One region of the Paenibacillus sp. FSL R7-0345 genome, then DNA from elsewhere that is predicted to be linked to it. Evidence: predicted binding sites of a transcription regulator. Region 1 holds the regulator's gene; the other holds the start of a gene.
What was found. Region 1 encodes LexA, which represses DNA repair genes until DNA is damaged. Its sites were predicted from a motif close to CGAACATATGTTCG; they were not measured.
Positions count from the first base shown of each region.

Region 2: a site for LexA is predicted at 1,979-1,992, ahead of addB (helicase-exonuclease AddAB subunit AddB). Genes of this name have one in related genera too.

Region 1 covers NZ_CP152002.1:3,906,685-3,910,742, forward strand. Annotated here, with positions in the region: gene NST84_RS16550 (hypothetical protein) at 1-240, opposite strand, end outside; gene NST84_RS16555 (DUF896 domain-containing protein) at 289-492, opposite strand; gene NST84_RS16560 (LysM peptidoglycan-binding domain-containing protein) at 602-1,015, opposite strand; gene lexA (transcriptional repressor LexA) at 1,245-1,871, shown strand; gene NST84_RS16570 (L,D-transpeptidase) at 2,035-2,373, shown strand; gene NST84_RS16575 (hypothetical protein) at 2,467-2,685, opposite strand; gene NST84_RS16580 (hypothetical protein) at 2,761-2,982, opposite strand; gene NST84_RS16585 (sporulation protein Cse60) at 3,251-3,442, opposite strand; gene NST84_RS16590 (hypothetical protein) at 3,676-4,058, opposite strand, start outside.
Region 2 covers NZ_CP152002.1:5,322,741-5,326,798, forward strand. Annotated here, with positions in the region: gene addB (helicase-exonuclease AddAB subunit AddB) at 1-1,880, opposite strand, end outside; partial or broken gene NST84_RS23055 (ABC transporter transmembrane domain-containing protein) at 2,113-2,334, opposite strand; gene NST84_RS23060 (hypothetical protein) at 2,627-3,121, opposite strand; gene NST84_RS23065 (class I SAM-dependent rRNA methyltransferase) at 3,129-4,058, opposite strand, start outside.

The DNA of each region.
Region 1 (4,058 bases):
CAGCCAGTTGGCCAGTATGCCCTGCCCCCGGGCTTCATCAACGGAGCCCACTACCCAGAACATCATCCCGAGCAGCAGCAGAACGATCGGAAATACAATGTTACGGCCTTTAAAAATTTCGCTGCTTCCTGCAGCCGGCGATGATTTGGAAGCGTAAATCGATTCCTTGCCTTGCTTCTTGCGTTGCATATTGACTTGCTTGGTGTTGCGTTGAACCATTCTTTCCCAAGAACGGGCCATGTGAGTTCCCCCTAGTCGTCCTAAAATATCTATGACAAAGCCACAGGACTAATGTGTTAGCCCCTTGTCGCCCTGATCATCGTTGTCCACAATTTCAATGGTATCCAGTTGTGCACGGAAGTTCTTACGGATGTTGCCCAGATAAACTTCACGGAGCCGGGCGCGTTCCTCCAGTTCCTCTTCCGTCAGGCCGCTGCTCTTCTGCTTGCGTGCCAATTCATTGATGCGTGCGACCAATTCGTCTATATTCAATGCTTTCCCCTCCCCTATAAATTCATTCTAACTTTGCCATGAGAAAAAGAGCTTGTCAAGGTCTCCTCCCTGAAAGCTCTTCCTGTCGTAACCTCTATTCCTTCAACTATTAGTATGCAGGCAGTGTCAGCACATCTCCGGCCTGTATATTGCTGCCCTTAAGCCCGCTCGCCTTCTTGATTCCTTCTATATATACAACCGTCCTCATATCCGATGGTTTATGTTCATTTGCGATGCTCCAGAGAGTATCTCCGCGCTCCACCACCACACGCTCAGCCGGCATTACCGATGATACGGATCCTGCAAATACGTTACCTACCACCGTAAAGCCGGAAATCGCCAGCATCAGAATCATGACAAGCTTCACCAGCTGGCCTCTGCGGAACAGATTCGTTAAAGCGCCGAACAGGGATACTGCAGAATTCTTCATACGGGTCACATATTCTATGATAGAGCCAGCTTCGGCAGACTGAACCTCTCGGGTCTCATCATAAATGCTGCGGTAAGTACTGTATTTTAACAATATCATCGACCTCCAAACACTTGTTCTTAAATTTGAATTTAATATAACACGAACATGTGTTTTGATCAATAGGTTTTTTCGAACAATTGTTCCCTTTGTTTCCGCCCCTTTTATACCTCCCCTTCCAGAGGTATCCAAATATTATTACGAGATAGTTAGAACTTATGTTTGTACGAACGGAAGTTCTATGTTATAATTTTCCCAAACATACTATATGGGGTTGATTCCAATGTCAAAGATTTCGAGTCGCCAGCTGGCGATCCTGGAATTCATACGTAATGAAGTCCGCAGCAAGGGTTATCCTCCGTCAGTCCGGGAAATCGGGGAAGCTGTCGGGCTTGCTTCCAGCTCCACCGTACATGGTCATCTGGACCGTCTTGAGAAGAAGGGTCTGATTCGCCGTGACCCTACGAAACCCCGCGCAATCGAGCTGCTCGGCCAGGAAGATTCAGAGAATGTACACCAGTTTGTGCAGACGGTTACCCGTATCCCTGTTGTAGGTAAAGTCACCGCCGGGGTGCCGATTACCGCTACCGAGAATATTGAAGATTATTTCCCGCTTCCTACCCACTATGTCGGTGACAACAAGGTTTTCATGCTCTCTGTACTTGGAGACAGTATGGTTGATGCCGGAATCATGAATGGCGACTATGTCATTGTCCGCCAGCAGCAGACAGCAGACAACGGCGACATCGTCGTAGCAATGACCGAAGAAGATGAAGCTACTGTTAAGACCTTCTATAAAGAACGTGACCATATCCGCCTGCAGCCGGAGAACCCGGCCTATGAACCGCTCCGCTTGAACCGTGTTACCATTTTAGGCAGAGTCATCGGACTTTTCCGTGATATCCACTAATTATCCCCTAATGAGGCTGTTGCGCATGAATTGCGTAACAGCCTTTTTCCTGTCTGCATTCAAATTATAAACAGGCTGCCGTTTCCCGCGCGCAGCGCTCGGCCTCTGGTAACCGCGTGCAGACTCTGCACATATTCTGACAGCAGAAGGAGTGCTGATGACTATGCCTAATTACCGGATTATTGTTGACCTGTCCCAGCGTATGCTGTACCTGCTGGATAATGATGTTGTAACCCGCGGCTTTCCTGTGGGAATTGGTACCATGCTGACTGCTTCACCTGAAGGCGAATATACCATTATTAACAAGCAGCCCAATCCCGGCGGGCCGTTTGGCGCTTTTTGGATGGGCCTGTCCAAACCTCATTACGGCATTCACGGAACCAATGATCCCGCCTCCATCGGCCATATGGTTTCGCATGGCTGCATCCGGATGTATAACGAGGATGTTCTTGCTTTGTCACGTATTGTTCCCATCGGGACACGGGTTACCATCAGGGAGTAGCAGCAGATTTCCGCCCCGCCTCCATCACAAAGGACACCTCCGCGGGGCAGAGGTGTCCTTTATATACTTCTTATGCTTCCTATTCAACAGTCTCTAGAGGACACTGCGCAACAGCCTGATTGCGATGCGGTTCAAGCGCAACGCTTCGCGGATCGATACTCTTGCCGCCAGTAATTCACGTCTCGCCCGGCTTGGTTTAGGCAATCTGCGCAGATTCTCGTTAATTTCTTCAAGCCGCTCCAGCAGGATGGAGCGCTGTGCCAGCAGGGCACGGATCGCTCTGCGGATTCTTGACCGGTCTCTTTCTGCCATATTAACACCTCTTTTACGTTTTATAGTATAAGAGATGCTAAACCAGCTCTTCCGGCCTGTGTGATCCGGCAGTTGTTATTTTTCGGGTATACGCACACGGAATTCAAAATCTTTACGCCTGTAGGTCATCCCGCCCAGCTCTATGTATTCCGGCGTCCATTTTTGCAGCGGACCTGCACAATCAGCAAAGACCGGCGGTTTACCCTTTCGTAACTGCAGTACATATATATCTGCTTCAGCAAGGGCTGCAGCAAATAAATCAGCATCACACACCAGCACTTTATAAGTCGTGTTCAATCCGCTTCCCCCTTGTAGACTGATTCATCCTTGGTATGGATATCTTAAACATTCACTTCAAATATAACACAAATGGTAATGTATGTATGTGATAATTCCCTTACACAGGTATAGAAAAGGGCATTACCAAGAGCTCTCCCATTATAGAAAGCCGCAGATAATGCCCGTTTAATCCCTTTATTCTTAGTCCAGTGTATAAAAAACCGCCAGAATCACAATTGTTAACGTTGAAGCAAATGACAGCCAGGTAAAAAGACGGTCCCAGAATTTATTTTTCATCTGTCTTATATACCACCAAAATTGTACTCCGCTGATGCTCCGCCCCGTCACGCGAGGATTTCACTATAGATCCGTAACAGATGTTTACGACCTGCTCCTCCCTCAGCCCTTTGAGGAACTCGTTTGCCTTATTCTCGGCATAGAAATTATCCCCGTCTACAAATTCTTTTACCTGTATCATTAGTATTCTCCTTTGTCCTTTTCATTCACAGTTATATCGGAACACATGTATTAGATAGCAGCGAAATGCACATGGCGCATCACCCCTCGACTAACAATTAATGTAAAATACCCCTAAATGAACAGTAAGGCACTCCGCAGCTCACTGCGAAATGCCTTACTATTAGCCTAGCTTAACACCGGGCCTGCGAATGGTCAAACACTTTTTTACACAATTATACAACTGCTATATATTTAAGTTTGAGTAAGCAGGAATTTCTGAAGCGAAAGTTCGGTTCTCGCTGCCTCAGCAGCTGCCTCCAAGGACGGAATCCACAGAATTGAATCCTGTCTGATATAATTAAGCACCGTTTCACTGCTCCGGTCAAAATCAATAAGATGCTTGCTCTCGGCATGCTCCATGCTCTGTCTGGCCAGTTCAAAGACCTCAACATAATCAAGCCTCAGCTGAGTCTGAATAGCTGTATCTACAGATCTTAATTTCGCCCAGGCAAAGACGCCGCCCTCCACAACCTGCTCCGAACCCTTCATATACTCAACACCTGAATGCTTCGTAATAAACCTTACAACCCTCTCTTCAATCTCCTCGTAACGCGTAATCATTTCCTGATCATAAT
Region 2 (4,058 bases), 1.4 Mb from region 1:
TCGCCCTCGGAAAGGATTCCGTCCTCCTTGAACTGTGCCGGTACAACTCCTTCATTGAAGCCGAGCAGAAACGCGTATTTCACGCCGGTTGTCCGGGTCCGGTCCATCGTTCCGACCAGCACCTGATCGAGAGACGGCGGTACAAGTCCCATTCTAAGTTCAGTAAGGCCGGTTTCCAGCACTCCGGCGAACAGCTCAAATTCCAGCCGTTCTCCGCCCATCATTTCAGCAATCTGGTCCAGCAGGTCAAGCACCGCATCCCACAGCTGGCTGTGTTCACGGGCAGCCGCCGGCTCACCCTGTTCAAGGGCTGCCCTACTACGCCGCTCCAGCTTGCGCGCGATATCCGTTTCCTGCAGCAGCTGATAAACGGCCGTACACAGCTCAAGACCGGTACGGCTCCGCTTGACCCGTGTCTCAAAGGCGTAGAGAGGCCCGGTGATTGCTTCACGGCAGGCTTCCATTTTTGCCAGCAGCGCCTCATCCACAACTCTGTCCCCTTCGAGCGACAGACTAGGTATCCCCTTCCACGGCTTACCGTTCGTCCAGCGGTAGCCCTGAATGCCGCAAGCCAGCACATAGTTCTCAAGCTGATCCATATCCTCACGGGTCAGGCTGCCGTCCAGCGGCAGCAGCAGGTCGGTCTTCACACAGCGGAACACGTCCTCGTAGCGCCAGCGCCGGCGCACAGTATCCAGCGCAGAGCGGATAAATTCCGCCAGCGGATGATGCAGCTCACTTGCCTTCCGGTCAAGGAAAAAGGGAATGCCGTAATCTTCGAATAACGGGGCAACCAGGGACTCATAGTCGCTGATATTCCGCACAAATACAGCCATTTCGCCATATCTGGCCCCTTCTTCGCGGGCCAGGCGTAGCATTTCCCGCAATGCGCCTTCTACTTCCGTTCTACGGGAGGAAGCTGCCGTTACTGACAGTTCCCTGCCAACCCGGCCGGCTTCGCCGTTCCACTTCCACCGGCGACCATAGCTCCGTTCCAGATGAGCAAGGGCCGGGCTGTCCGCAAAACGCGGCAGTACAGGAGGAGCAAGCAGCTCGTCCCAGACCTCAAGCCCCGCCTCCTCCGCCATCCCGCGCAGCTTGATATACGTAACGGCTGGGGGATGAAACAGCTCAAGCTCATGCGGCTGCAGTCCAGGCGGATAAATCTTGTCCAGGCTCAGTGCCACCGTCACCCTGGAGGCATGCAGCATAATCTCGCGCAGCACCATAAATTCCTGGGGAGTAAAGCCATGGAAGCCGTCAACCCAGACTTCGGCGCCGCGGATATAAGAAGAATCGGGAATATGGGCGGCCAGCTCGGCCAGCCGGTCCTCTTCATCGATATATAATCCGGACATGGCCTGCTCCAGATCGCCGAATACAAGCTGCAGATCATCCAGCTTGCCGGCGAGAATCGGACTGCCCGGCGAAGAGTCCCGCATTCTGGACAGCTGCTCTTCCAGATCGTTTGTCCCGAGGCAGCAGCGCTTCAGCTCGGTATGCAGGCTGCTCAGCCGCTCAACAAAGCCGGGCCGGTCGCCGGATGCGCCGAACAGCTTCAGCTCGTCCTTGCGGCGGCTGATAATTTTGTAGAGCAGCATTTTTTTGCCTTCCTCGCTGATCGGCAGACCTGCGCTGCCTCCTGTTTCCTGCTTAACCCGGTAAGCCAGCCGGGAGAAGCTGAGCGTCTGGGCCCTGATGCTGCCCTTCGCTTTCCCCGTACTCAGCAGCCCCCGTTCCGCACTGAACGAGCCCTGCTCCGGCACTAACACAATCAGCGGTGCGCCGAGCGGCTCCGCTTCCAGCCGTGAGGAGACTTCCTCACATATTTTCGTAGTTTTGCCGCTGCCCGAGCGGCCGAGCAAAAAGCGTACCGTCATTGCAGTAGACCCCTTCCGTGGCGCAGATAGAGTGCTTAAGTCCCGGCACCCTTGTTACATTCGTTCCAACATTATAGCATATTTGCTACTCTCGTAACAGAACGTACGTTTGCCATTGTTTTCAAATCTCAATATTTACCTGTACAGAACGAATAGAAGACAGCCGCAATGCCTGCGGCTGTGGTCTTGTTTTGCATAAGCAAAAATATCCTGTTTTTTTTTGCAGCAGCTAGGCAACCGGCAGCGCCGCAAACATGGAGAGCGCCATGCGCCAGTCCATAAACAGCATGCCGGCCAGTGCGGAGACCGGCAGGACGAATGCCCCGGCAAGCTGCGGCAGCAGATGGGAGGTCCCCGTTTCTACCAGCGTGAAGTCGCCCATCATCATATTGGCCAGATCACCGGGATCACGGCGGTACAGATAGCCGAGCGGCAGCTTGCGCAGATGCAGGCTTTTGCAGCTTCCGCTTCCCAGCTCTTCGGGCCGAAAAATCTCAAAGTGGCTTCTATCCAGACAGTACGTATATTGAAATCCTTCACAGACCAGTGTCTTATGCGCATCTATCACTTCATGGCCGCTGCTGCGGCCCTCGGTTTGGTTTCAGCATATGGTTCGCCCCTGTTAAGTAGGGCTAATTAAAACCAACATTGAGAATTGTTATCAATTGAAGATTAAAAGGTTTGCAACAGAAAAAGAGTACCCGGAGGTACTCTCAGGAATCTAGCTATATTGCAGCGCCCCCGCCCTATTGCAGGGGGTGAGCCGGAATCAAGGGCATTTTTGCCCTTGATCTCGCCCTTTTGCCAGCGGCGGCTGGAATCAAGGGCATTTCTGCCCTTGATTTCGTCCATTTACCCACGGCAGGCAGAATCAAGGGCATTTCTGCCTTTGATTTCGCCCATTTGCCCGCGGCAGGTAGAATCAAGGGCATTTTTGCCTTTGATTTCGCCCATTTACCCACGGCAGGCAGAATCAAGGGCATTTTTGCCCTTGATTTCACCCTTTTGCCCGCGGCAGGTAGAATCAAGGGCATTTTTGCCTTTGATTTCGCCCATTTACCCACGGCAGGCAGAATCAAGGGCATTTCTGCCCTTGATTTCGCCCATTTGCCCGCGGCAGGTAGAATCAAGGGCATTTCTGCCCTTGATTTCGCCCATATACCCGCGGCAGCCGGAATCAAGGGCATTTCTGCCTTTGATTTCGCCTGTAAGCGCGCGCCAGAAGTCAGCGCCGGCCGCATCAGTTCCTCACTTCTTGCTGCGCACCTCGAACACGGCAAACTTCAGGTAGTGGCCCTCGTCCACGCCGAGAATCTGCGGGTGGTCCTTGCCGGCTGCCCGCCATTCAATCAGGCGCAGCACCTTGCCGGCATCCCTGGCCGCTTCGGCGATAGTGTCCAGGAACAGCTGCGGCTGCATATGGTACGAGCAGCTTGCAGTCACCAGGTAGCCGCCCTCGTTAACCAGCTTCATGCCGTGCAGGTTGATGTCCTTATAGCCGCGGACGGCACCCGGTACTGCGCTTTTGGTTTTGGCAAAAGCAGGCGGGTCCAGGATGACGACATCCCAGGTGCGTCCGCCGCCGGCGGTCATCGGCTTCGCCGTGTCTGTCTTGGCTGCCGGCTTGCCTCCAGGCTTGACGTCCGCATTGCCGGTGGCCCGCTCCGAGCGCTCCTCCAGCCCTTTTATCTGATTGCGCAGGAAGGCAAAGGCATCGTCCACAACAAACTCGACGCGGTCTGTAAACCCGTTGATCTCGACATTCGCTTTGGCGCTTTCGATTGCATGGGCGGAAACGTCAAGGCAGGTTACCTTTTTCGCGCCGTATTTGCAGGCATGCAGCGTGAAGCTGCCCGTATGCGCGAAGCATTCCAGCACGGTTGCGCCGTCCCAGTAAGGGAAGGTGACCGGCTTGCCGCTTTTATTCACCGGAAGGGTCTGCACAGATCCGTCCTCTGTCTCCACTTCCTGTAGCGTAATGCCGCTGCGTCCGCCCCAGCCCTTCATCAGCGGAGCAATCGATGCCCTGTTTTCGCGCTGGTCAAAGAAATAGCCGGTCTTCTGGCCTTCTTCGATATCCACGATCACCTTCAGCCCGTTCTCGGTCACTGTAATATGGCGCGGGCATTCGCCGTACAATATGCCGGTTCTCTGCTCCAGGCCCTCCAACTCACGGAC